Regions from separate parts of the Streptomyces sp. NPDC001544 genome, predicted to be linked through region 1. Evidence: riboswitches for the same ligand, from Rfam matches in the RefSeq annotation. Region 1 holds a riboswitch; each other region holds the start of a gene.

Region 1 (2,190 bases):
ACGTGGCGTTGGAGGTGGACGTCGACCGGTTCGTGAAGCTGTACCTGGAGACCGTGGAGCGGCCCTAGTCGGTCGGGGCGGGGGCCGGCGTCGGTGCTCCCCACCGTTCCTCCACCCGGGCCACCTTCCAGTAGGTCAGGGCCGCCGCCCACACCACCACGAACAGGCCGACGATGATGTAGCCGACGTTGTCCAGGTCGAGGTCCGCGATCCAGCCGGTGAGGCCGTCGCGCAGGTCGAGTTTGTCGTGCAGGACGCCGACCAGCTCGATGGTGCCGATGAAGAAGGCGACGGCGATGGACAGCCCGGTGATGGTGAGGTTGTAGAAGACCTTGCGCACCGGGTTGGAGAACGCCCACTGGTAGGCGAAGTTCATGAACGTGCCGTCGAGGGTGTCGAACAGGCTCATCCCGGCGGCGAAGAGGAGGGGCAGGCAGAGGATCGCGTACCAGGGCAGGCCGGCCGCCGCGCCCGAGCCAGCCATCACCATCAGCGTGACCTCGGTCGCCGTGTCGAAGCCGAGGCCGAAGAGGAAGCCCAGGGGGAACATCTGGCCGGGGCGGGAGACCGACTTCGTCAGACGGCCGAGGATCCGGTTCATGAACCCCCGGGAGTCCAGGTGGGCTTCGAGTTCCCTCTCGTCGTACGTGCCGGCCCGCATCGCCCTGAACACGCGCAGGATGCCCGTCAGGGCGACCAGGTTGAGGGCGGCGATGAGGTAGAGGAACGTGCCGGAGATCGTCGTACCCATGAAGCCGAGGACCTGGTGGGTGCGCGAGCCCTCGTTCATCACCTTGCCGGCGAGCTGGGTGCCGCCCGCGATCAGCGCCGCGAGGACCACCACCACGCTGGAGTGTCCGAGTGCGAACCAGAAGCCCACCGACACCGGGCGCTTGCCGTCGGCCATCAGCTTGCGGGTGGTGTTGTCGATGGCGGCGATGTGGTCGGCGTCGAAGGCGTGCCGCATGCCGAGGGTGTAGGCGGTGATGCCCAGGCCGATCCCGAACGCCTTGGTGCCGACCTTGTAGTGCTCGGGGACGACGAGCAGGAAGAGGATGCCGAACGCGACGACGTGCAGGGCGAGGATCACCACCAGCAGCCCGGCCGTCCTGAGCGTGTCCTCGCGCCGCCACCTGAAGGAGGCGGGCACCGTCGTCGGGGGGTCGGTCTTCACGGGCAGGGTCATCCGGTTCACGCTCCAGCACCTCGTGGATCACTTCGTGAGCTGCCGTGGCCGGTCTCCTGGCTTACGGGTGGTTGCGTCCGCCGTCCCTGCCTTCCCGGTCGTACGACCAGTGGCCCGGCGGGTGCCGGACGGGACGGGAACTCCCCGATCACAGTGGCGAGGGCCGCGTCGACATCGCATCGACTTCCCGAGCACCACGGCGTGCCCACCGTAGGGGTGCGAGCGGTTTCCTGCATAGCTGCGTACCTGCGCAGGTATGAAAGATCACAGAACGGCGCCTGCCACTATGGCGTCATGCATCTCGTGCCTGCCGACCGCGCGGACCGTCGCACCATCGACGGCCACCGGGTGTGCGACGCCATCGCCGCGATCGGCGAACCAGGTCATGTGCGCACCTGGGCCGACCGTTTCTCCCTGCTCGCCGACGCCAAGCGGCTCGCGCTGCTGCTCGCGCTGCACCGCACCGGGCCGCTCGCCGTGTCCGACCTGGCCATCGCGACCGGGATGAACGACCCCGCGGTCTCACAGGCCTTGCGGCTGCTGCGGGCGGCGGGGGTCGTGGAGGGCGAGAAGGAGGGGCGGGTGGTCAGGTACCGGGTGGTGGACGCCGAGGTGCGGGGGCTGCTGAAGCACTGCGCGGCCGACGGAGGCATCGTCGACCTGTCCTGAAGTTTCGCTTTCCCGGCGATGTGGACAGGATTGCCTCCGTCGTCCTCTCCGAGGGAGCCGCTGTGACCGACCTTTCGTCCAGGAATCCCGACTGGTGGCGCCAGGCCGTCATCTACCAGGTCTACCCCCGCAGTTTCGCCGACGCCGACGGTGACGGGCTCGGTGACATCCGGGGCATCACCGAGCGTCTGCACCACGTGGCCGCGCTGGGCGTCGACGCCGTGTGGCTGAGCCCCTTCTACCCGTCGGAACTGGCCGACGGCGGCTACGACGTCGCCGACCCCAGGGACGTCGACCCCCGCCTCGGCACGCTGGACGACTTCGACGCCCTGGTC
Region 2 (2,190 bases), on a different contig from region 1:
TCGGTCACCGGTCTCGGTGACTGGGGCACCGCGCTGGTACTGGTCTTCCTCGTGGCCTCCAGCGCCGCGATCTGGAAGTACTCCCGCCGCGGGGTGGTCGACGCGACCAACGTCAACGAGAGCGAGGAGCCGGCCGGCGTGGTCACCACCGCGATCGCCGTCGTCACCCCGCCCCCGGTGGGCGTGCCGGCCGAGGACCTGTCGAGCACGATCCCGTCCCCGGCGGCACGCGTCGCCGCCGACCCGGCGACCCCGCCGGCCGCCACCGTCTGACCCCGGGCACCCGGTTAGAGAAAGCAGTTCCGACATGAAGATCGACTGGGCAGCCCTCGGCTCCGTCTTCGGCGTCAGCCTCGCCGTCACCGTCGGCCTGGTGGCCCTGTTCACCCTCGGCGTCACCGGCCTCTCGCGCCGCGAGCGCGCCGCCGCCCAGGGGGACTCGGCCGGGCTCGCCGTCACCGGCGCGTACGTCTGCTTCGCGGCGTGCGCGGCGGCGGTGGCCTACGGGATCTACCTGATCATGCACAAAGCCTGATCAAAGCCTGAACAAGGCATCGAGGCTCCTCCCCGAAGTCCTCGGGGAGGAGCCTTTCGCATGCCGCCGTACCGTCCGCCACCGCGTCGGTGTGGGCCTCAGCACACTCTCCCCGTGCAGGTCAACAGCAAGTTGACGGCTCTTCCGGGGCCGTGGTGGACTTCCGGAGCCATGTACGGCGGCAGGAGAGGAAGCCGGTGCGAATCCGGCGCGGTCCCGCCACTGTCACCGGGGTAGGAAGCCCCGGGAGCCAGGAACTCTCACCGCCGGTCTAGTCGAACCAGGGCGTGGACACCCTGAGTGAGGACATATCGCCATGCTCGCTCGGCCGTTGAGGTACAGCACCAGGTCGCTGCCCGACCCCACGGCCGGCTGAGCCGATGCGTGCCGATCGCGTCTTCGCGTACGGCGCCGCCGCCGGCCTCCTCGGCGACCACCTGCTCGGTGATCCGCACCGCGGGCATCCGGTCGCCGCGTTCGGGCGGGCCGCCGCCGCCGTGGAGCGGGTGCTGTGGCGTGACCACCGGGGATGGGGCGCACTGCACACCGCGGCCTGCGTGGGTGGCGCCGCCGGTCTGGGCGCCGTCGCCGCCGCGGCCGTACGCTCCTCCCGCAGCGCCTCCGTCGCGCTGACCGCCGCCGCCACGTGGGCCGTCGTGGGCGGGACCTCCCTCGCCCGTGAGGCCCGGCGCATCGGGCGTGCGCTTCAGGCCGGGGACGTCGAGGGCGCCCGGGAGCGGCTGCCGCACCTGTGCGGCCGGGATCCGCAGGCGCTCGACGCCGACGGGATCGCCCGGGCCGTCGTGGAGTCCGTCGCGGAGAACACCTCCGACGCGGTCGTGGGGGCCCTGGTCTGGGGCGCCCTCGGCGGGGTGCCCGGGCTGCTGGGCTTCCGGGCCGTCAACACCCTCGACGCCATGGTCGGGCACAAGTCCCTCAGATACCGGCGGTACGGGTGGGCCTCGGCGCGGCTGGACGACCTCGCGGGATGGCCGGGGGCACGGCTGACGGCCGCCCTGGCGACCGTGGCGGGCGGCGACCCGCGCGGAGCCGTACGGGCCTGGCGGGCCGACGCCGGCAGGCATCCGAGCCCCAACGCCGGGCCCGTGGAGGCCTCGTTCGCGGGGGCGCTCGGCGTGCGGCTGGGCGGAACCCTGTCGTACGGGGGGCGGGTGGAGCACCGGCCGGTGCTGAACCAGGAGGGACGCACCGTCGCCGTGCCCGACATCGAACGGGCCGTACGGCTCTCCCGGCGGGTCGGTCTGCTCGCGCTCGGCGTCACCGTCGCCGCGCGCGCCGTTGTGAAGGGACGTGGGAAATGAGCGGGGGCCTCCTGGTCGCCGGTACCACCTCCGACGCGGGCAAGAGCGTCGTGACCGCCGGTATCTGCCGTTGGCTGGTGCGGCAGGGGGTCAAGGTGGCGCCGTTCAAGGCGCAGAACATGTCCCTCAACTCGTTCGTGACGCGGGAGGGCGCGGAGATCGGGCGGGCGCAGGCCATGCAGGCACAGGCGTGCCGTGTCGAGCCGACCGCGCTGATGAATCCCGTGCTGCTCAAGCCGGGCGGCGAGCAGAGCAGCCAAGTGGTGCTGCTGGGCAAGCCGGTGGGCGAGCTGAGCGCGCGCGGCTATCACGGCGGGCGGCAGCAGCGGCTGC
Region 3 (2,190 bases), on a different contig from region 1:
CTCAGTGCGCGACGGGTGAACAGCCGAGCGGCATCCGGGGGCGTCAACGGCCGAACGCTCGCACCAACTCCTCAGCGTCCCCCAGGAGTTCCACCTCACGCGCGCTCATGGTCGGGTTGGCCGCGCGGCGTCGCCGCGCCTCCGTCAGGCCCGGCTCGGTGAGCCCGGACGGGTCGGCGAGCAGCGCGGCCAGCATGGCGCGGGCCGGCTCGGCGAGCAATTCGTCGCCGACGGCGACCTGGGCGAGGATCACCGCGGACATGCCCCAGTCGAGGCCGGGCGGGCCGTCCTCGGCGTTGGTCCAGTCGATCACCCGGGGGCCGTCCGGGGTGAGCATCACGTTGTCGGGGTGCAGGTCCAGGTGCAGGACGCGGGTGCCCGGGTCGGCCGCGTCCCGGCCGGGAACGGCGTGCAGCCGCCGCAGCAGCGCGGCGAGTTCGGTCCCGGCCTCCGCCGCGCCCAGCGAGCCGTCCAGGAGGGCGGCCAGCATCGTGGGCCCGGACAGCCGCTCCATCACCAGGTCGGTGCGGGAGCCGGACGGCCGGACGCGGGGCACCGGGTAGCCGTGCTCGCGCACGTACGTCATCACCCCCGCCTCGGCGGCCGCGTCGCCCCAGCCCTCCCGGTCGCGGCGCAGCACCCACGCCTCGTCGATCTCGTACACATCGGCCGACCGGCCCGAACCCAGCAGTCTCCCCGTTGACAGCATGGCGCGACCTTACCGACCGTGCCGGCCTCCCCGGCCCACAGGCTCCTCTCGGGCCTCGCCCACCGCCAGGTAGAGTGACCCGGTCGTCATCACACCCGTACGGGGGGAAGCCGGTGCAATTCCGGCGCTGACCCGCAACCGTGAGCCGCCGTCGGCGGTGAGCCGGACTCCCCCGTACGGACGTTGACCAACTCACGTGCGTCGGCGGCCCGCCGCGCGCACGGCACCGTCGAGGTCTACGGAGCCGAGCCGCCCGGGGTGTCCCGTGCTGCCCGCGCTCCCCAGGGAGAGGCAGCAACCGCCCATGAACGTCCGCCGCAGCGCCGCGGCCATCGCCGCCGTCGGTGTCATGGCCGCAGCCGCGCCCGCCACGGCCGCGTCGCCGTCGCCCTCCCCGTCGAGTGCGCGCCCGAAGGGGCTGTACGGCAGCACGGACCCCAAGTACGACGGCGTGTGGCGGCAGTCCCTCGCGCTGCTCGCCCAGCGCACGGTCGGCGTCCGGCCCGCCGCCGAGGCCGTCGACTGGCTGGTCGGGCAGCAGTGCGCCGACGGAGGCTTCGCCACCTACCGTCCGGATCCCGCCAAGTCGTGCGAGGCGACCAAGGCTCAGGCCGACACCAACAGCACGGCCGCCGCCGTCCAGGCCCTGCACGCGCTCGGCGGGCACGGCGGCGAGGTCCAAAGGGCCGTCGTCTGGCTGAAGAAGACGCAGAACAAGGACGGCGGCTGGCCCTACGCGCCGGGCTCGCCCAGCGACACCAACTCCACCTCCGTCGTCGTCGGCGCGCTCGCGGCGGCCGGCGAGGACCCTCTGCAGCCGCGCACCGGGGGCAGCACGCCGGCCGAACTGCTCGCCAAGTGGTCCATCCCCTGCGACGAGGACGGCGGCGGCGCCCTCGCCTACCAGCCGGACAAGAAGGGCAGGTTGTCGGCCAACGCGGACGCGACGGCGGCCGGCGTGCTGGGCGCGCTCGGCAAGGGCTTCGCGACGGAGGCCGGGAAGGCGCCGGAGGAGGGCTACGTCTGCGCCAACTCGGACAAGCCGCTGACCCCGCCGGAGACAGCCCGCAACGGCGCCGCGTACCTGTCGGACCAGACGCACGACACCGGCCACCTCACCTCCAGCCTCCCCGGCGCCAAGCCACAGCCCGACTACGGCAACACCGCCGACGCGGTCGTCGCCCTGGCCGCACAGGGCTGGACGAGGCAGGCGCGCAAGCCCTACGCCTGGTTGGAGAAGAACGCCGCGCAGTGGGCGAAGCAGTCCGGTCCCGCCGCCTACGCCGAGCTGATCCTCGCCGCGCACGCGATGGGCGCCGACCCGCGCGACTTCGGCGGTACGGACCTGGTGCGGGCGCTCGACGCGACGGGACCGGCGCCGCAGACGGCGAAGGCACGGACGACCGGTGGCGAGACCAAGCCGGCGAAGCACGACTCGGGCACCAGCCTGTGGTGGATCGTCGGCACCGGCCTCGTCGCGG

The links. A riboswitch is a leader RNA that binds a small molecule or an ion and turns the genes downstream of it on or off. The one in region 1 is predicted to bind cobalamin.
Region 2: another riboswitch for cobalamin. It lies ahead of ACFY0F_RS36420 (cobalamin biosynthesis protein); the one in region 1 lies ahead of ACFY0F_RS13685 (HoxN/HupN/NixA family nickel/cobalt transporter).
Region 3: another riboswitch for cobalamin. It lies ahead of ACFY0F_RS02885 (prenyltransferase/squalene oxidase repeat-containing protein); the one in region 1 lies ahead of ACFY0F_RS13685 (HoxN/HupN/NixA family nickel/cobalt transporter).

What each region holds. Positions count from the first base shown of each region.
Region 1 covers NZ_JBIAVN010000004.1:190,932-193,121, forward strand. The annotation lists gene ACFY0F_RS13680 (nucleoside hydrolase) at 1-68, shown strand, start outside; gene ACFY0F_RS13685 (HoxN/HupN/NixA family nickel/cobalt transporter) at 65-1,186, opposite strand; cobalamin riboswitch at 1,215-1,400, opposite strand; gene ACFY0F_RS13690 (ArsR/SmtB family transcription factor) at 1,481-1,855, shown strand; gene ACFY0F_RS13695 (alpha-amylase family glycosyl hydrolase) at 1,918-2,190, shown strand, end outside.
Region 2 covers NZ_JBIAVN010000024.1:59,820-62,009, forward strand. The annotation lists gene ACFY0F_RS36410 (anion permease) at 1-273, shown strand, start outside; gene ACFY0F_RS36415 (hypothetical protein) at 308-535, shown strand; cobalamin riboswitch at 675-815, shown strand; gene ACFY0F_RS36420 (cobalamin biosynthesis protein) at 916-1,857, shown strand; gene ACFY0F_RS36425 (cobyric acid synthase) at 1,854-2,190, shown strand, end outside.
Region 3 covers NZ_JBIAVN010000001.1:652,092-654,281, reverse strand. The annotation lists gene ACFY0F_RS02890 (phosphotransferase) at 44-709, opposite strand; cobalamin riboswitch at 772-902, shown strand; gene ACFY0F_RS02885 (prenyltransferase/squalene oxidase repeat-containing protein) at 1,014-2,190, shown strand, end outside.